2 regions of the Stenotrophomonas sp. LM091 genome follow, and region 2 is predicted to be linked to the other one. Evidence: riboswitches for the same ligand, from Rfam matches in the RefSeq annotation. Region 2 holds a riboswitch; the other holds the start of a gene.
What was found. Region 2 has a riboswitch for cobalamin ahead of metE (5-methyltetrahydropteroyltriglutamate--homocysteine S-methyltransferase). Riboswitches for the same ligand answer to the same signal wherever they lie in the genome.
Positions count from the first base shown of each region.

Region 1: another riboswitch for cobalamin. It lies ahead of btuB (TonB-dependent vitamin B12 receptor); the one in region 2 lies ahead of metE (5-methyltetrahydropteroyltriglutamate--homocysteine S-methyltransferase).

Region 1 covers NZ_CP017483.1:2,695,529-2,705,582, forward strand. The annotation lists gene btuB (TonB-dependent vitamin B12 receptor) at 1-1,800, opposite strand, end outside; cobalamin riboswitch at 1,921-2,153, opposite strand; gene BIZ42_RS11760 (histidine phosphatase family protein) at 2,306-2,998, shown strand; gene BIZ42_RS11765 (TfoX/Sxy family protein) at 2,920-3,291, opposite strand; gene BIZ42_RS11770 (GAF domain-containing protein) at 3,288-3,770, opposite strand; gene bioD (dethiobiotin synthase) at 3,890-4,573, shown strand; gene BIZ42_RS11780 (PLP-dependent aminotransferase family protein) at 4,577-6,007, opposite strand; gene msrA (peptide-methionine (S)-S-oxide reductase MsrA) at 6,162-6,905, opposite strand; gene BIZ42_RS11790 (cytochrome c biogenesis protein DipZ) at 6,917-8,677, opposite strand; gene msrB (peptide-methionine (R)-S-oxide reductase MsrB) at 8,714-9,220, opposite strand; gene BIZ42_RS11800 (response regulator transcription factor) at 9,366-10,054, shown strand, end outside.
Region 2 covers NZ_CP017483.1:2,424,552-2,434,605, reverse strand. The annotation lists gene BIZ42_RS10560 (DUF1295 domain-containing protein) at 1-593, opposite strand, end outside; gene BIZ42_RS10555 (DUF2878 domain-containing protein) at 590-1,147, opposite strand; partial or broken gene BIZ42_RS10550 (cyclopropane-fatty-acyl-phospholipid synthase family protein) at 1,149-2,404, opposite strand; gene BIZ42_RS10545 (DUF1365 domain-containing protein) at 2,401-3,168, opposite strand; gene BIZ42_RS10540 (FAD-dependent oxidoreductase) at 3,165-4,445, opposite strand; gene BIZ42_RS10535 (acyl-CoA desaturase) at 4,447-5,406, opposite strand; gene BIZ42_RS10530 (anti-sigma factor) at 5,497-6,279, opposite strand; gene BIZ42_RS10525 (sigma-70 family RNA polymerase sigma factor) at 6,276-6,839, opposite strand; gene BIZ42_RS10520 (hypothetical protein) at 6,910-7,692, opposite strand; cobalamin riboswitch at 7,796-8,029, shown strand; gene metE (5-methyltetrahydropteroyltriglutamate--homocysteine S-methyltransferase) at 8,243-10,054, shown strand, end outside.

The DNA of each region.
Region 1 (10,054 bases), 270 kb from region 2:
CGGCTGGTTGTACCAGGCAACGGTTTCGTAATCGCGGTCGAACACATTGCTGACGCGGCCCAGTACCGACCAGTCGCGGCTCAGCGCGTATTCCAGGCGCAGGTCCACGGTGCCATAGCCACCCAGGCGCACGGTGTTGGCCGCATCGTCGTAACGCTTGCCGGCGCCGTTGGCGGTGAGGCCGGCGCGGAAGTCACCGAAGCGGCGATCCACGTCCAGGCGCGCGGTGTTCTGGGCGCGGCGGGCCAGCCAATTGTCGAACTGCGGGCTGCCGTCGGTGCGGTTGCGCGGGTCGGTGTGGCTGAGCTGTGCATTGAGGTCGAACCCGGCCACGGTGATCGCACCGGTCAGTTCGGCGCCGCGGATGCGGGCCTTCTCGACCTGCGACATCATGAAGGTCGTCGCGTCGTACGTGATCAGATCATCGATGCGCGTTTCGTACACGTCCAGGCCCCAGCGCCAGCCGTCGCCCTGCTGGGCAATGCCGACGTTCGCGCTCTTGGATTTTTCCGGGTCCAGGGTCGGCACGCCGCTCCACGGGTCGTAGAGGTCGCTGAAGGTCGGGGCCTTGAACGCCGTGCCGTAGCTGGCGTTGAGGCGGAAGCCGCTGCCCAGCTCCAGGCCCCAGCCGAGGCTGCCGGTGGTGTGGTTGCCGAACTGCTCGTTGTCGTCGTTTCGCACGCTGGCCTGCAGGTGGTGCGCGCCGAAGCGGCCCTGGTACTGCACGAACACGCCGGTGTTGTCGCGGCTGTCGACCAGATAGCCGGCACTGCTGCCGTCCAGGTTGTCCTGGCTCCAGTCCACGCCGGCGCTCAGCAGCTGGCCATCGGCGATGCCGATATCGGCCTGCACCGAGGCGCTGTCACGGTGGGTCTGCGCGTTGCCCAGCCACGTATCACCGTTGAAGTTGTCCGATTCGTTGTCGGCCCGGCCGACATTGACGGTCAGGTTGAAGCGCGCGCTGGGCGTGTAGCGCAGCTTGCCACCGAGCACCTGCTGCAGGGTCTCGGAGTAGTTGTAGTAGCCGTCGTAGTGGTTCTCGCCTTCGGCGCGCAGCGCGGTGCCTTCCAGGCTCAGCGTATCGGTCAGCGCATAGCCGCCGCGCAGGCTCATCGACAGGTTGCGGTAGCCATCGCGGTCGGGCTCATTGGCGCCACAGCCGGCGAACGGCGAGACGGAGCCGCGGCAGGCGTTGATGCCGTCGGTGTGCTGGTAGGCGATGTCGGTGCCGAACCAGCCACGCTCGCCACTGCCACCGAAGCCACCGCTGGCCTCGCGCAGGCCGTTGCTGCCGCCGCCGAGCTGCAGGTGCGGGGCGAACTGGCCGGCATTGCGGCGGGTGAAGATCTGGATCACGCCACCGATCGCGTCGGCGCCGTACAGGCTGGACTGCGGGCCACGCACGATCTCGATGCGCTCGATCTGCGCCAGCGGAAGGTCCTGGATCATGGCCAGGCCGAGGTCACCGGTGTTGATGCGCACGCCGTCGATCAGCACCAGGGTGTGGGCCGAGTTGGTGCCGCGCAGGAACAGCGAGCTCTGCTTGCCCAGGCCACCGCTGTTGTTGAGGTTGATGCCGGCCCGGCCGCGCAGCAGGTCCTGCAGCGACGGTGCCTGGCTGCGCTCGATCTCGGCGCGGTCGATCACCTGGGCCGGCGAGATGCTGTCCTGCAGGGCGATCGGGGTGCGGGTGGCGGTGACCAGTACCTGGTCCAGCGCGGTCGCCTCGTCCTGGGCCGACGCCAGCAGGGGCAGGGCCGACAACACGGCCAGGGAAAGGACTTGGATCTGCAGCTTCATCGATGACTCCATGCACCGCGCACGCCCGCGCGGCAAGGGGTGGGGATGATCGCGCTGCAGGGAGTTCGACGGTGGGCGGACGCGCAGGCGCCTGCTTGCCGCCGCCATGCCCGCCGCATCGCAACCAGTCGTCTTCCAGGCCGGTCTCCGGGCTTGCGGGTCGATGGCGGTGCCATCGTGCCAGGCGCCTTCCCATGCCGGAGCACAGTGGCGTGTTGCCTGGTGTTTCCTCGCTTACCGTTGCGGGGGCAGCGCCGGAGTGGCGGCGGGGCACGAGGCCTGACGCGTCACCGGCTTCCCGTTTCAACCCGGCGGCATTGCAGCCCCGGGTCACCTGAAAGTGGGCGCAGTCTAAGCCATCGGCCGGGCCGGTGGAGCGCACCGGTTAGAATGCGCCTCGCTTTTTCGATGTGATCTCCATGACCCCGACGTGGTTGCAGCACCCCGGTACCGACGCCCGTGACCCTCACCGGCCGGCCGCAGCGGGCAGCAGAGGGGGCCCGGCATGATCCTCGACCTGATCCGCCACGCCAGCACCGGCCGCGACGACCATCTCGATGGCCGTACCGATCCACCGCTGCATGAGGGCGCCACCGACGCGCTGTGCGCGCGCTACGCGGCGCTGTCCTGGGAGCGCGTGCTGTGCTCGCCGCGGCAGCGCGCCGTGCGCACCGCCGAAGCGCTGGCGGCCCCGCTCGGGCGGGGGGTGGACACTGACCAGGAATGGGAAGAGCTGGATTTCGGCGACTGGGATGGTGCCGCGCTGGAGGCGCTGCCGATGGACGCGCTGTCGGCGTTCCATCTGGACCCACACGCCAACCCGCCGCCGCACGGCGAAAGCTGGGGCCACTTCGAGCGCCGCATCGCGCGTGGGCTGCATCGGCTGCTGGATGATCCGGACCCGGTGCCGACCCTGATCGTCAGTCATGGCGGGCCGCTGCGGATGGTGCTGTCGCAGGTCTGCGGGTTGCCGATGGCGATGTGCTGGGCGCTGCGCATCGACCACGGCACGCGGCTGCGGCTGCGCGTGGAGCGCGAAGACGATCAACTCTGGGGGAGCTGCTGGAACTGCAGCAGGTATGAAGCGCGCAGGACCGACGATGCGTCGGTCCGTGCGGATCAGCGAGGCTCGTCGTCGCTCTCGAACGGCGGTGCCTCATCGCCCTCATCGTCGCGATGCTCGACCGTGCGGTCGTAGACCGGGCCGGACGCGGGCGGCGCCTTTTTCAGCGGCTGCTCGGCGATGATGGCCTCGTACTCGGCCACCAGCACGGTGCGGCGTGCTTCCGGCAGTTCCTGCCAGTGGCAGTCCTGCAGCGCGCCTTCCAGCGAATAGAGCAGGTTCAGGCTCGGCTTGAAGCCGGCACGGCGCACCTTGACGAAGGCACCCACGGCGCCGACCGCCACCAGGTCTTCCGGCGTACGCAGACCGACCTGGCGCAGCCATGCTGCGCTCTTCGGGCCGATGTTGCGCAGCTTGGCGCCACTCATCCCAGGGCCTCGACGAACACGGCGGCGATCGCTTCAAGGCCGGCCTGGTCCTCGGCGTCGAAGCGCGCCAGCGACGGGCTGTCCAGATCGAATACACCGACCAGGTTGCCGTTGTGGACCAGCGGCACCACCAGCTCCGAGCGCGAGGCCGAGTCGCAGGCGATGTGGCCCGGGAAGGCGTCCACGTCTTCGATGCGCTGGGTAACCCGCTGCGAGGCGGCGGCGCCACACACGCCCTTGTCGAGCGGAATGCGCACGCAGGCGGGCAGGCCCTGGAACGGGCCGACGACCAGCTCCTTGCCATCGAAGAAGTAGAAGCCGACCCAGTTCAGGTGCGGCAGGGCGTGGTAGACCAGCGCCGACAGGTTGGCCGCATTGGCGATGCGGTCGCGCTCGCCATGCACCAGGGCACGGGCCTGGGCCAGCAGCTGGCCGTACTGTTCCGGCTTGCTGCCGGTAAGCGTGGAGGTATCGAACATGGCCGCAGTCTACCAAGCCGCACGCCCGCCTGCGCCGGGGCCGGCGGAACGCAGCAGACCGCAGCGCGGCGCTGCCGGGACGGCGGATAATGACGCGTTTCCAGCCCTGGTCGTCTTTCATGTCCCTGCCTGCGCCGTTGCCCGCCGCCCTGTTCGTCACCGGTACCGATACCGGCATCGGCAAGACCTTCAGCAGCTGCGTGCTGCTGCATGCCCTGCGCCGGCATGGCGGCACGGCCGTGGGCATGAAGCCGGTCGCCAGCGGCTGTGAGCGCACCCCGCAGGGCCTACGCAACGAGGATGCCACCGCCCTGCTGGCCGCCAGCGTGCCGACGCCCGGGTACGACGACCTGAACCCCTTCGCGCTGGAGCAGCCGCTCGCGCCGGAGATCGCCGCGGCAGAAGCGGGCGTGCAACTGTCGCTGGCGCCGATCGAAGCTGCCTTCGCACGCCTGCGTGCCAGCGCGGACACGGTGGTGGTGGAGGGCGTCGGCGGCTGGCTGGCGCCCCTGTCGGCCACGCTGGACCAGAGTGATCTGGTGCAGGCGCTGAAGCTGCCGGTGGTGATGGTGGTCGGGCTGCGGCTGGGTTGCCTCAACCACGCACGGCTGACCGCCGAGGCGATCGCGGCCCGCGGCGCGCACTGCATCGGTTGGATCGCCAACGAGGTGGACCCGGCGATGGCGCGCCGCGATGAGAATGTCGCGCTGCTCAAGGCGCGGTTGCCGATGCCGTGCTGGGGCCGCCTGCCGTATGCGCCGGGTGCGGATCCGGCGAGCCTGGCAGACCGCCTGGTGTTCTGAGCGTCAGCCCACCGCGCGCGCCTGCAGCGCGTTGGCCAGCCGGCCGACGGTGGCGATGGCACCGACGAAGCGCGCATCCAGTTCCTGGCAGCACGACAGGCGCAGGCAATGCCGGTATCGCGCACCGCGTGAGTACACCTGGCCGGGCATGAACACCACGCCTTCGGCCAGCGCGTGCTCGAACAGGTTCCCGGCATCGATCGCCGCGGGCAGTTCCACCCACAGCAGGAAGCCACCGGTCGGCTGGGTGGCCGAGGTGCCGGACGGAAAATGCTGGGCGATCAGCCCACGCACGTGGGCCACCTGGTCGCTGTAGAGCCGGCGCAGCCCACGCAGGTGGTGCTCGTAGTTTCCGGCCTCCACGAATGCGGCCACCGCATCGCCGAGCAGGCGTGATTCGGCGCCGGAGGAATGGAATTTCAGCAGCTGGATATCGGCAGCGAAGCGACCTCCGTCGAGCCAGCCGATCCGGTAATCCGGCGCCAGTGTCTTGGAGAAACCACTGCAGACCATGATCCAGCCATCGCGATCAAAGCTCTTGGCCAGCGGTTCCAGCGGCTCCTTGAACTGCAGTTCGGCGTAGACCGCATCTTCGATCAGCGGCACCTCGTAGTGATTCACCAGTGCGGCCAGGCGCTGCTTGTTCGGCACCGGCATGCTGCCGCCGAGCGGATTGTGCACGGTCGGCATGGCCATGATCGCGGCGATGCCCCCGGCCTCGAGCAGGGCTTCCAGCGCATCCAGATCGAGCCCGTCGCGTGGATGGGTCGGCAGCTCGATCGCGCGCAGGCCCAGGCTGCGCAGCAGCGGGTAGATGTTGAAGTACGAGGGCGCTTCGATCGCCACCGCATCGCCGGGTTTTGTCACCACGCGCAGGGCCAGCTGCAGGGCTTCCATCGCGCCATGGGTCAGCACCAGCCGATCCACCGTGGTGTGCAGCCCCAGCCGCGGCCCACGTTGCACGATCTGCGCCAGCAGCCGCGCGGCGCCGTTCGGGCGGGCGTAGGTCTCCACCGTGGTGGCGGCACGACGCAGCACCTGCGCGGTACTGCGGGCCAGCTGCGCGCCGGGATAGAAGCGCTTGCCGCGCGGGCCGGCGAAGGCCAGATCGACGATGCCCGGCTGCTGCTGCGCGGCCAGCACGCGCGCCATCATCGCCTGCTGGGCGGGTGCGCTCGGCGGCGACGGTGCCTGCCGCAGCGACTGCGTGGGTTCGGGCAGGCGCGGGCTGACCACGAAGCCGGCCTTGGGCCGCGGCAGCACCAGCCCGGCGTCTTCCAGCTGCCGATAGGCCGCGATCACCGTGTTGAGGCTGAGGCTGCGCTGCGTGGCCAGCCCGCGCAGCGAGGGCAGGCGGGCGCCGACCGGCAAGCGACCGCTGCGGATCGCGTCGGCCATTTCATCGGCCAGGGATTGGTAGAGGTTGGTCGCCATCGCCAGCTGCATCCACAGAATCTGTAACCGTGCGGATGCCAGTCATCTGCATCTGTATCCGCGCCTGGCGCCAGCCTACCATGCGGTCTTGCGACTTCCCCCGCGCACGGCAGGGCATTGTGTGCCGTGCGTTTTTTCTCCTTCCCGAGCGCGCTCAGCGGGCCGAAATCGTGGTGCTCACCAGGCGCGGCTGCTCGCGGTACAGCGCCGGGTACTGCTGCTTCAGCGCGACCACCTTGGGCAGGTCGTTGATACGGATGTACAGCGATTCGGGGTGCAGCGTGAGGTAGTTCTGGTGGTAGCCCTCGGCGGCGAAGAACGGCTTGCCGCCGTCGACCTGGGTGACCACCGGCGCGGCGTAGGTCCTGGCCTGTTGCAGCTGGGCGATGTAGGCGCGGGTGGCATCGCGCTGGGCGGCGTCGTCTGCATAGACCGCAGAGCGGTACTGGGTGCCGCGGTCCGGGCCCTGCCGGTTGAGCTGGGTCGGATCGTGCGCCACCGAGAAGAACACCTGCATCAACTGGCCGTAGCTCACCTGCGAGGGGTCGTAGGTCACCTGCACCGCCTCGGCATGCCCGGTACCGCCGCTGCCGACGCGCGGGTAGGTCGCGTTCGCCGCGCTGCCGCCGATGTAACCGGAGAGCGCACTATCCACGCCCTTGATGTGCTGGAACACGCCCTGCACGCCCCAGAAGCAGCCGCCGGCGAATACCACCTGGGCGCGCTTCACGCCCGGCTGGCGCAGGTCCGCCTTGCCGGCCGGTGCGGGCACGGCCACCGTCGCAGCGGCCGCGGCAGCCTGTGCGGGCCGATCCAGGCCCACCACCACGCTGGCGGTGAGTGCCGCGATGGCAACGGCGATGCCGCCGGCCACGAGTTTGTCGAATGCGATCTTCATGCGATGGCTCCTCAACCAAACGTAAAGGCGTAGGCGCGCACGCCTGGATCGAGGAACTCGATCTCGAAGGTGCGCTCCTGCACGTCGCCGGACTGGCGGATCAGCTGATACAGGCGGTTTTCATCCACGACGCCGTCGCCGTCGGCGGAAACATCGCCACCGGCCGCAGGGCCCGGCGCGTGCCCATCGATGCGCACGCGGAACCGCACGGGCTTGCCGTCTTCGCCCGGGGCCAGCACGAGGTGCAGGTCGCGCGCATGGAAGCGGAAGGCGATGCGGCCGCCGCCCGTTTCCTGCCGGGCATCTTCGTTGCCCACGGTCCAGCGCCCGGCCAGGGCCCACTGGTTGTGCTGCAGCGTCGCAGGCACGGCGTAGTCGGCGGGTTGATCCTGGCGCTGGCCGCCGGGCGAGGCGAAGTTCTCGGCACGCGCATGGCCGAGGTAGGTCTCCGGCGATTTGAGGTTGCCCATGTCGGCCTGGCGCGCCACGCCATCCAGCGTCATCGCCACCGGTGCATCGTCACCGGGCAGCGTGTTGCCGGCCTCGCGCAGCAGCTGGCGGATGATCTGCTCGGACTGTGCGTAGTTGCCCTCACCGAAGTGATGCGCACGGATCCGGCCCTGCGCGTCGATGAAGTAGTGGGCCGGCCAGTACTTGTTGTTGAAGCCGCGCCAGATGGCGAAGTCGTTGTCGATCGCCACCGGGTAGGTGACCTTCAGATCCTTCACCGCGCGCTGCACGTTGGCCAGATTGCGCTCGAAGGCAAACTCCGGCGCATGCACGCCGATCACCACCAGCCCGTGGTCGCGGTAGCGCTCGGCCCACTCGCGCACGTAGGGCATGGCACGCAGGCAGTTGATGCAGGAGTAGGTCCAGAAGTCGACCAGCACCACCTTGCCGCGCAGCGCCTGCGCATCCAACGGCGGGCTGTTGAGCCAGCCGGTGGCGCCGGCCAGCGGGGGCAGGGTGCCTTCCACCGGCAGCGGCTGCCCGGGCGTGCTCGCAGCGGCACGCATCATCGCCGCGCCGGCGACCGGCTCCTGTGCTGGCAGCACGTCGAGCAGGCCCTGTTCCAGCTTGGCGGTGCTGACCGTGGAGAGCCGGGTCAGCACGCCGGTGTCCCAGCCCATCGCGATGGCGACCACCGCCAGCAATGCGGCGATGCCCAGCCCGCGGCGTACCCACTCCCCCACCCCGAGGCGACGCTTGAGCGCGGCGAACACACGCCCGCCGATCCAGATCGCCAGGGCCAGCGAGGTGGCCGCGCCCAGTGCATAGGCGAGCAGCAGCCCGCTGGTGCCGACACTGGCCCCCTGCAGCGCCGCGCCGGTGAGGATCAGGCCGAGGATCGGGCCCGCGCACGGCGCCCACAGCAGGCCGGTGGCGATGCCGATCAGCAGCGAGGTGCCAACGCCCCCGCGTCCGGCATCACTGGCCGCATCGGCCGAGGCGCTCAGCCGCGCGCCCAGCCGCTGGAACGGCGACAGCAGGCGGTCGGCCAGCGCCGGCCACAGCAGCGCCAGCGCAAACACCGCCATCACCACCAGCGCGATCCAGCGTCCGATCTGGTTGGCCTGCGCCACCCACTGGCTGCTCACCGCCGCCAGGCTGGCGACCACGGCGAACATCAGCGCCATGCCGATCAGCAGCGGCAGCCCACTGCGCAGGAAAGGGCGGTCGGACCGTGCGAACACGAACGGCAGCACCGGCAGGATGCAGGGGCTGAGGATGGTGAGCACGCCACCGAGGTAGGCCAGCACGAGCAGAAGCATGGAGAGGTCCTTCTATGACGCAGGGGAGTGCGGCACTCAGGCCGCGACGAAATTCATGGCCACGCCGTTCATGCAATAGCGCAGTCCGGTCGGGCGCGGGCCGTCATCGAAGACGTGGCCGAGGTGGCCACCGCAACGCCGGCAGTGCGCCTCGACCCGGACCATGCCCAGCGTGGTGTCGCGGTCTTCGCCGACGGCATCGTGCAGCGGCGCCCAGAAGCTGGGCCAGCCGGTGCCGCTGTCGAACTTGGTGGAGGAGGAGAACAGCGGCAGCGCGCACCCCGCACAGGTGAAGGTGCCGCGCCGGTGTTCCTTGTTGAGCGGGCTGCTGAACGGCCGCTCGGTGCCCTGCCGGCGCAGCACGCTGTACTGGCCCGGGGTGAGCTGCTCGCGCCACTGCGCATCGCTGCGCATGACCTCGAACTGGCGCGCAGGCGCGGCAGGGGCCGCCGGGGCGGGCCCGCTGCAGGCGGTCAGGCCGAACAGACCGGCGGCGGCCGCCATGCCACCCATTCCAAGCACATTGCGACGTGTGTAGCGCATGGCCGATCTCCGGGTACGGGAACGATGCGGCCATGCTGCGCCCGGCCCGGTCAACGAATCCTCACGCAGGGTTAAATTTTCCGTGACACATTCCGGTCGCGATCCGCCGACAATGCCTCATGCCCTCCTGCCGCCCCCCGAGCCGATGAGCAGCGCCAAGCGTGTCCTGATCGTCGAAGACGATGTCCACATCGCCAACCTGCTGCGCATGCACCTGCGCGACGAGGGCTATGAGGTCACCCATGCCGCCACCGGCGACGAGGGGTTGGCCCTGCTCGAAGGCCAGCCCTGGAGCGCGCTGGTACTGGACCTGATGCTGCCCGGCGTGGACGGCCTGGAGATCTGCAAGCGCGCCCGCGCGATGACGCGCTACACCCCGATCATCATCACCAGTGCGCGCGCCAGCGAAGTGCACCGCATCCTGGGGCTGGAGCTGGGCGCGGATGACTACCTGGCCAAACCGTTCTCGATGCTGGAACTGGTCGCCCGCGTGAAAGCACTGCTGCGCCGCGTGGAAGCGATGGCGCAGAACGCGCGCATTGATGCCGGTGAAACCGAGGTGGCCGGGCTGCGCATCGACCCGGTCGCACGCACGGCGCAGGTGGAGGGCAGGCCACTGGAACTGACCCCGCGCGAATTCGACCTGCTCTACTTCTTCGCCCGTCACCCAGGCCAGGTGTATTCGCGCATGGACCTGCTCAACCAGGTCTGGGGCTACCAGCACGACGGCTACGAACACACCGTCAACACCCACATCAACCGGCTGCGCAACAAGATCGAGCGCGATGCGGCCAATCCGCAGCGCATCCAGACGGTCTGGGGGCGCGGCTACAA
Region 2 (10,054 bases):
ACGGCCAGCAGCACGTAAGTGAACCAGTGCAGCCACTCGAAGAAATAGTTGGGGTGCCGCGAGTAGCGCCAAAGACCGTCACGACAGGTCTTGCCCTTGTTCGCCGGATCCGCGCGGAAGCGCGCCAGCTGGCGGTCGGCGATGGATTCACCGCTCACGCTCAGCAGCCACATCGCCATTGCCGCGATCAGCCAGCCCCAGCCCTGCGGTTGCGGATTGACCGACACGGCCACGAACGGCAGCGCGAACAGCACGATCAGCAGGGCCTGGAACTGGAAGAAGCCGAAGATCTTTCCCTGGTGGCCGTTCCAGTGCCTGCGCAGGTGCTGGTAGCGGCCATCCTCGGGTTCGCTGCGCACCCGGTGCCACAGGTGCAGCGCCAGGCGTGATCCCCACAGGCCACCCAGTACCGCCAGTGCGATCCGTGGCATCGCCGCACCATCGCCGAGCAGGGCCAGCAACAGGGCCGACGCGCCGACGCCCTTGGCCCAGAGCACATCGACCACGCCGATGTTCTGATGCCGGCGTTGCCACCACCAGCCCCAGGTCATGATCACGGCGGCATACAGCCACACCACCCACAGCATCTTCATCGTGTCTCTCCAGGAGTGAGTGTGTTCAAGGGGGCCGTGCGGCCCTGCCAATGGCGGGCGCAGGCGGCCAGCAGCGGCAGCGCGACCGCCCAGCCGAGGCCGAGCAGCAGCACGCCGTGCCACTGCGGTGTGGCGAACACCACCGAGGACCAACCGCGCGCAGCGGACAGATACGCCAGCGGCGCCAGCAGCAGGCCGACCAGCGCGGCGGCAATGAGATGCCGCTGCAGCACCGCGAACGACACCGTCAGCGTTATCGCGAAGGCGGCCCACAGGGCCAGAATCCAGACCGGTGCGATCCACGCGCGCTCATTGGCAGCCGCGTAGGTCACCCACCCGGACGCACCCGCCAGCCCATCCACGAGCAGGCCGCACCCGATCGCCACCAGCATGAGCCTGAGCTCCACCGACGGCTGCGCCGACAACGCCAGCTGGCTGCCCACGTAGGCAGCAGCCGCCACCAACGCCGGCCAGCGCAGACCGTGGCCGGCACCGATCACGGCGCACAGCCACACCAGCTGGTTGCCGATCACGTTGGCCCAGAATCGTGTCACTTCAGCCTTCCCCGGCAATCAGCGCGGGCCGGTAGCCCGGACGCGCCATCAGCAAGTGCGAGACGCCGATGGAGCGCTCCAGGAAGCCCCCTCGCAGTAGGCCAGATAGAACTCCCACAGGCGGATGAAGGATGCATCGAAGCCCTGTGCGCGTACCGCGGGCAACTGGGCCAGGAAGCGCTGGCGCCAGGCACGCAGGGTCAGCGCATAGGACGGGCCGAAATCATGCTGGCCGATCAACTGCAGGTCGCTGCTGCGGGTCTTGGCGGCGACGATCGCGTTGATCGACGGAATGAAACTGCCGGGAAACACGAAGCGCTTGATGTAGTCGACGCTGCGCCGGGCCTGCTCGTAGCGCTGGTCTTCGATGGTGATGGCCTGCAGCAGCGCCAGGCCATCGTCCTTGAGCAACCGGGTGAGCGTGGCGAAGTAGGTGTCCAGGTACTGCGCGCCGATCGCCTCGATCATCTCGATGGAGACCAGCTTGTCGTACTGGCCCTCCATATCGCGGTAGTCCTTGAGCAGCAGGGTCACCTTGTCCTGCAGGCCGGCCGCCTCCACCCGCTGCCGGGCCAGCGTGTACTGCTCGACCGAGATGGTGGTGGTGGTGACGTGGCAACCGATGTGCCGCGCCGCGTACAGCGCAAAGCCGCCCCAGCCGGTGCCGATCTCGACCACGCGATCGGTGGCGGTGAGCTGCAGCTGCTCACAGATGCGCGCGAGTTTGCGCTCGGAGGCCGCCTCCAGCGTGTCGTCCGGGCTCGCATACAGCGCCGAGGAGTACATCAGGTCCGGAGACAGGAACAGCGAGAAAAACGGATTGCCCAGATCGTAGTGCGCCGCGATGTTGCGGCGGCTGCCTTCGCGCGTATTGCGGCGCAGCCGGTTCCAGCCCTTCAGCAACCAGCCACCGACACGCGCCGGCCCGCCCTCCATGCCATCGAGCAGATCCCGGTTGCGTACCAGCAGCCGCACCAGCGCGACCAGATCATCGCAGCGCCAGTCGCCACGGATGTACGCCTCGCCTGCGCCCACACTGCCCTGCGCGGCCACTGCGCGATAGAAGGCCGGGTCATCCACCCAGACCGTCACCTGTGGCGTGGCCTGTGGATCACCGATCACTACATCACCGAGCGCATCGCGCAGGCGCAGATGGCCGCCACGCAGCGGGGCGAGCTGAGCCAACAGGCGCCCACGCAGGAACCCTTCAAGGGCGGACGGCTGCGGCAGGGCCACCGCACGGGTCATGTCGTTCATGGGGATTTTCCGGCAAGAGAAGGGTGGTCATGGACGGGGTTGCGCTTGAGCCACAGGCGCAGCGCCTGCCAGTGGATCGCGGCCACCACCTTGAGGGTCATCAGCGGGTAACGCAGCAGAACGCCCGCCAGGCCACGACCGGTGAACGGATGGCGCCGCATCACCAGATCGGCATCGAACTGGCACACGCCCTCGCGCCACACCTGCATGTGCACGTGCAGGTCATCGCCCGGCGCGGTGAAGCGCCAGCGGTACTCGCAGTCCATCTGCATGAAGGGCGAGACGTGGAACTGCTTGTCGAACGACCAGCACAGCGCGCGGCCCTGGGCATCGGCCTGCGCCACCGGCAGCACGTAGGCGTGGCGCTCCTTCCAGGGCGTGTTGGTGATCTCCGCCACGATGCTGTCCAGCGTCGTGCCGTCGGCGGCGTAGCAGTAATAGAAGCTCACCGGATTGAACACGTGGCCGGCATACCGCGGATGCGTCAGCAGGCGGATCGGGCCCTGCGGCGCGCGGCCCAGGGCCTGGGTGATGCGTTCGCGCACGGCCTCGGCCAGCGGTTGCCCGGGTGCGCCGAGATAATCACTGCGGCGGAACTCCACCACGTTGCGGCGGCCCACCGACCATAGCCAGCGACCCTCGAACAGACGCGGCAGTTCGTCCAGATCCAGCAGCAGCTGCGCAATCGGGTAGCCGAACGCGTGCGGGTGCGGCGTGTGCCGCCGATGGCGCATCCAGCCGCGATAGATCGCACTGGCGCTCATGCCGGCAGTGCCTCGGCCAGCGGCCAGTAGGACTCGGCATCCAGCGCCTGCAGCGCATCGACCACACGGCGGGCGCTACGGATGCCATCCTCGTGGAAACCCCAGCCCCAGTAGGCGCCAGCGAACCAGGTGCGGCGATGGCCCTGGATCTCGGCCCAACGCTGCTGTGCACGCACCATCGCGTGGTCGTGCACCGGGTGCGCGTACTGCAGGCGGCGCAGCACGGTGGCGGGATCGATCGCGTTGCTGCGGTTGAGCGTGACCACCAGCGGCGTGGGCGTATCGATGCCCTGCAGCAGGTTCATGCAGTAGCTGACCGTGCACGGCGCCAGCGGATCGCGCGGCACATGCGCATTCCAGGCCGCCCAAGCCTTGCGGTCACGCGGCAGCAGACTTGCATCGGTATGCAGCACCACCTCGTTGGGCTGGTAGCGGATCGCACCCAGTACCGCGCGCTCGGTGAGATCGGCATCGGACAGCAAGGCCAGGGCCTGGTCGCTGTGGCAGGCCAGCACCAGCTGGTCGAAGCCTTCCAGCCCGGCAGCGCTGTGCACGCGCACGCCATGCTCGTGGCGCTCCACCCCGAACACGGGACACTCCAGCCGCTCGCGGACCTGCCAGCGGCTGCGCAGCGCATCGATGTACCGTGCCGAACCACCCTGCACCACCCGCCACGGCGCGCGCCCGGTCATCTGCAGCATCTGGTGGTTGGCCATGAACTGCACCAGGTAGCGTGCCGGGAAGGCGGCCAGACTGGCCGTGGGCGAGGACCACAGCGCCGAGGCCATCGGCAGCAGGTGTTCGTCGATGAAGGTGCGGCCGTAGCGGCCCTTGGCCAGGAATTCGCCCAGCGAGGGGCCGTCATCGTCACGCTCGAGCAGCGCCGGTGCTTCGCGGTAGAACCGGCGCAGATCGCGCAGCATCCCCCAGAAACGCGGCGAAACCAGATTGCGGCGCTGGCAGAACAGCGTATCCAGCGAGGTGGCGTTGTACTCCAGCCCAGTGCGCTCGCTGTGCACCGAGAAACTCATGGTGGTCGGCTGCGAGGCAACGCCGAGTTCCTTGAAGAGCCCGGTGAGCAGCGGATAGTGCGCGGGATTGAACACGATGAAGCCGGTGTCCACCGCGTGCGTGCGGCCGTCGACCTCCACCTCATGCGTGTGGGTGTGGCCCCCCAGGTAGTCGTTGGCCTCGAACAGCGTCACTTCGTGCTGCTGGCTCAGCCACCACGCACTGGAGAGGCCGGCGATGCCCGATCCGATCACGGCGATACGCATGTCAGTGCTCCGCCTTGGCCAGCACCCAGGCCGGCACGGGTTTGAGATCGCGCACCAGGCCCAGCGCAGCCATCGCCCGCAGGCCATACCAGGTGACATCCACTTCCCACCAGTAGAAGCCCTGGCGCGCGGTGCCCGGGAAGAAATGGTGATTGTTGTGCCAGCCTTCGCCGAACGTCAGCAGCGCGAGCCACAGGTTGTTGCGGCTGTCATCACCGGTGTTGAAGCGCTGGCGGCCGAAGCGGTGCGCCAGCGAGTTGATCGTCACCGTGGCATGGAAGAGCACCACGGTGGACATGAAGAAGCCCCACACCAGCATCTGCCCGCCGCTGGTGCCCCAGGACGGCGCGATGCGCTCGAGCAGGGCGCCCAGGCCGAACAGGGCTGCGGCCAGTGCGATCGGCACCAGCGTGTCGAAGCGGTCCAGCCAGCGCAGTTCGGGGTACTTGGCCAGGTCGGGAATGCGCGACCAGTCGGTGCGGAAGCCTTCCACGGTGAGGAACCAGCCCATGTGGCTCCACCAGAACCCATGCACCGAGGGCGAGTGCGGATCAGCGGCGGTATCGGTGTGACGGTGATGGTTGCGATGATGCGCGGCCCACCACAGCGGCCCACGCTGCACGCTGGAGGCGCCGATCAGCGCGAAGATGAACTGCACGGTGCGCGACGTGCGGAACGTGCGGTGCGAGAAGTAGCGATGGTAGAACGCGGTGATCGCGAACATCCGGACCGCGTAGAGGGCCAGCGCCACGCCCACCGCGACCCAGGAGACACCTACCCAGATCACCGCCAGACAGGCCAGGTGCATCGCCGCGAAGGGGATCGCCCGCACCCAGTCCACGCGCTGCGGCTGGTCCACCGCGGCGGCTGCATCGGCGCTGGTATCGAACCAGCGCCACAGCGTGGCCCAGCGGCGTCGCTGTGCGGTGCGTCCTGCGTCGGGGGTGGGGCTGACCGACATGAATCGCTTCTCCTGAGGCGTTATCAGGAGATACGGGAGCCGGCGGCGTTTGGATGCACGGATCCGGAAAATAATTCCGGACGTGCGCGATTACAGGTTCGCGATGTCGCCCTTGGCGATGATGGGGCCGGTCGGAATGCCCTGTGGCGCACCGGTGGCCGGCTCGAGCGTGATCGCCAGCACCGAGCCGTTCACAAGCGCATCACGCAGCGCGTCCGGAACGGCAACCGTGTGCGCGCGATCGATGGAGACCAGACCGAGCGAGCGCGGTGCGCCTCCGGCCGGGATCAGCCACAGCTCCGGCGCGCGTCCGGCGGCATCGGCCGCGGCCGGCACCGGCACCATCAGCACCTTGCCCTGGGTTTTGTCGACCGAGGCCAGCCAGCCCGGGGTGCCATCGTCGTGCAGCAGCGGCGTGACCGGCCTGGTGGCCTGCTCCGGCTCGGTCGGCGTCGGCGGCGTGGTGGGTGTGACCGCGACCGGCGTGGACACCGGTGCGGTCGGCGCCAGGTCACGGCGGCTGAACACTGCCACCAGTGCAAGCGCGGCCGCCAACGCGGTCATGCCCTGCCAGAACCCGGTGCGCTGCCAAAGGCGCGGGGAGCCGGCCGATGCGGCAGGCCAGCCCAGCGAGGTGCGGATGCGTGGCCACAGATGCGCAGGCACCGGTTCACTGCCGAGCGATGCGAGCAGGGGCGCGAGGCGGTTCTCCCACTGCGTCACCAACCGTGCAAAGCCGGGATCGCTGGCGATGCGCCGTTCGGCGCCGGCGCGCTGGGCGGCATCGAGCACCCCAAGCACGTACTCGCCGGCCAGGATGTCGGCGCTCGGCGGCTCGTCGCCATGCAGATCAGGGAGGTCGCGGACGTTCATCGTTCCAGGCACACGCGAAGTTGGCCCAGCCCGCGGCGGATCCAGCTTTTCACCGAGCCCAGCGGCGAGCCGATGCGGCGCGCCAGTTCTTCATAGCTGGCGCCTTCCAGGAAGGCCAGCCGGATCAGCGAGCGACGGCGCGGCTCCAGCGTATCCAGGCAGTGTTGCAGGCGCTCGTGGTCGGACGCCTGCTCGGCCACCTGGGCCGGCTGCGGCGCGACATCTGGGAGTTCCTCGGCGACGGACAGATCATCCAGCGCGCGCGGCGGCGCGGCCCGCAGGCGGTCGATCGCGCGGTTGCGGGCCAGCATCGACAGCCAGGTCATGGCCGCCGCCTTGGCGCGGTCGAACTGCGCCGCCTTGTTCCAGACCGCGGTGAAGACCTCCTGCAGGACCTCTTCGGCATCCCCGCGGTCGCGCAGCACATGCAGGCAGATGGCGAACAGGCGGCCAGAGGCCAGCTGATAGACCGATTCGAACGCCTGGCGATCCCCGCCGGCGACCCGGGCAAGCAGTTCATCCAGGCGGTGTGATGCGGCGGCGGCGTCCAGCTCGGGCATTGCAGGCTCAATGTCGATAACGGGCGTATCGGCATCCTCGTTGCTCCCGGCGCCGTCTGCAAGGGGGCGATCAGGCACCGCATGTCTGCACCAGCGGCTGCGTCCGCGCGGCGGACAACTCGGCCGCAGGCGTGGCAACCGGTGCCGCCGGAAACTCGACCCGCACCTGCGGGTACCTGCCCTTCTCGTCACGGACGTTGCCGGTGCCGGTGAACTGCAGCAGGCGCTGGTCGGCGGTGGCGTAGACCAGCGTGACCGCCGGCACCGCGAAGCCGAACCAGGCGTCGAGCTTCATCTGCAGCTGCTCGGCCGGCTCGCCCTGCCAGCTCACCGCGCCGGTGCGCTGGAGTTTCAACGGCACCAGGCGCTGCCGACTGGGCAGCAGGAACTGGAAGGCCACGCTCTGCCCGGCCTGCAGCGCGGCCCAATGGCTGCGCACCGCCGCATCGAAACCGGCATCCACTACCGCCCCCGCAGGAAGGGTGATGGCGCGGCTGAAGGTGGGTGCCTGGGCGCTGGCGCGGACCGATACCTGGCGGTCGGCGGCACGGCCGCGCACGCCTTCCTGATATCCGTCGCGACCATCGTCCAGGGTGAAATCCGGCGTCTGCGGGCTGCCCTGCGGGGTCATCCACTTGCGCGCGAAGGGGCGCCCGTCACTGCAGCGGTACAGCACCAGGCGCGACTGTGCGCTCGCCGGCCCCTGCAGCCAATGGGTCTCGCGATACAGCAGGCGGCCATCGGCAGTGGCGTACGCGCGGCCTTCCTGGCGCTGCACGGTCTGATCGGCGGCACTTACGGGGGCGGCGCTCACCGACAGCAGCAGGATCAGGCAGGGCAAGGGCTGGCGCATGGGGGTCCAAACGGGCGGGCTTGCAGGGAGATACGCAGGCAGCGGTGGTTTGGATGCAGTGGGCGGATCGCGCAGACGACTTGACCATCGCTCCGCTTCGGCCTACCTTGTGCTCGCCGAAGGTATCCATCTCTTCATGCAGATGAAGGGATGGATTTAAACGGGAATCCGGTGAAGGCGCCTTGCGCGCCCATTCCGGAGCTGCCCCGCAGCGGTGAATGGAAACGACACCTGTCAACAGCACTGGGCCCCTGGGCCTGGGAAGCGGCAGGGAGTAGGTGGGCGCCCGCGCCCGTGTCCATCAGCCCGAATACCGGCCCCGGCCGGGGGACACGACCGTCCCCTGATTCGACCTGGAACGTCCGCGGGGAGGTTGCCGGGGCCTGCCGCCCTGCCGTCTGCATGGCGCTGCCCCCGTGCGTCCGCTTCACGGCATCCGGTTCGCCCGCGGGGGCGAAGGTCGCTGGCGGGGCGGAACGGGCTGCAAGGCCCCGGACGGCGCGCGGTTCCTTCGTTCCTCAATGCCCCTACGCAATGAGGACACGTTCCAATGACCACTGTTACCAACCTGGGTTTCCCGCGCATCGGTGCCAAGCGCGAACTCAAGCGCGCGCTGGAAGCCTTCTGGTCCGGCGAGAGCAGCGCCGCGTCGCTGCAGGACACCGCGGCCGAGCTGCGCGAGCGCCACTGGCAGCTGCAGCGCGAGGCCGGCGTGGATGTGCCACCGAGCAACGATTTCAGCCTGTATGACCAGGTGCTCGATGCCGCCTTCCTGTTCGATGCGATCCCGTCCCGTTATCGCGCGCTCGCCGATGCCGAACCGCTGAGCGGCTACTTCGCGATGGCGCGTGGCCTGCAGCGCGATGGCATCGACCTGCATGCGCTGGAAATGACCAAGTGGTTCGACACCAACTACCACTACCTGGTGCCGGAACTGCAGGCCGGCCAGGCCTTCACGGTGCGCGGCGACAAGCCGCTGGCCGAATACCGCCAGGCCAAGGCGCTGGGGATCGAAACCCGGCCGGTGCTGATCGGGCCGGTCACCTTCCTGCGGTTGTCCAAGACCACCGATGGCAGCAACGCGCTGGATCTGCTCGATGCGCTGCTGCCGGTGTACGTGCAGCTGCTCGGCGAACTCAAGGCGGCCGGCGCGGCGTGGGTGCAGCTGGATGAGCCACTGCTGGTGCAGGACCTGGACGAGGCCACGCGCGCCGCGTTCGAACATGCCTATGCGGTACTGGCGCAGGCCGCGCGCCCCAAGGTGCTGGTGGCGACCTACTTTGGTGCGTTGGAGGACAACCTCGCGCTGGCCGCGGCGTTGCCGGTCGATGGCCTGCATGTGGACCTGGTGCGCGCACCGGAACAGCTCGATGCGGTGATCAAGGCGCTGCCGGCCGGCCGCGTGCTCTCGGCCGGCCTGGTCAACGGCCGCAACATCTGGCGCACCCACCTGGACAACGCGCTGGTGCTGGCGCGATACGCCCACGGCCATGTAGGCAGCGATGCGCTGTGGCTGGCGCCATCGTGTTCGCTGCTGCACACCCCGGTCGATCTGGACCACGAAAAGAAGCTGGACGACGAACTGCGCAGCTGGCTGGCGTTCTCCAGGCAGAAGCTCGGCGAGCTGCGCGTGCTGGCCGATGCGATCGATGCACCGGCGCGTGCCGAAGCGCCGCTCGCCCATTCGCGCGAGTGCATCGAATCGCGCCGTCGTTCGCCACGCGTGCACAACCCGGCCGTCGCCGCCCGCCTGGCCGCGCTGACCCCGGCCGATGCGCAGCGCCACAGCCGCTATCCGCAGCGCCACCTGGCCCAGGCCGCGGCGCTGAAGCTGCCGCGCTTCCCGACCACCACCATCGGCTCGTTCCCGCAGACACTGGAAGTACGTGAGGCGCGTGCCCGCAACAAGTCCGGCAAGCTGTCCGATGCGGATTACGATGCGTTCCTGGCCACCCAGACCGAACACTGCGTGCGCGTGCAGGAGCAGATCGGGCTGGACGTGCTGGTGCACGGCGAGTTCGAGCGCAACGACATGGTCGAGTACTTCGGCGAGCAGCTCGATGGCTTCGCCTTCACCAAGAATGGTTGGGTGCAGAGCTACGGCTCGCGCTGCGTGAAGCCGCCGGTGATCTTCGGCGATGTGACGCGCCCGCAGCCGATGACCGTGCGCTGGTCGCAGTACGCGCAGTCGCTCACCCAGCGGCCGATGAAGGGCATGCTGACCGGCCCGGTGACGGTGCTGCAGTGGTCGTTCGTGCGCGATGACCAGTCCCGTGCGGACACCTGCCGGCAGATCGCGCTGGCCCTGCGCGATGAAGTGACCGACCTGGAGGCCGCCGGCATCGGCGTGATCCAGATCGAC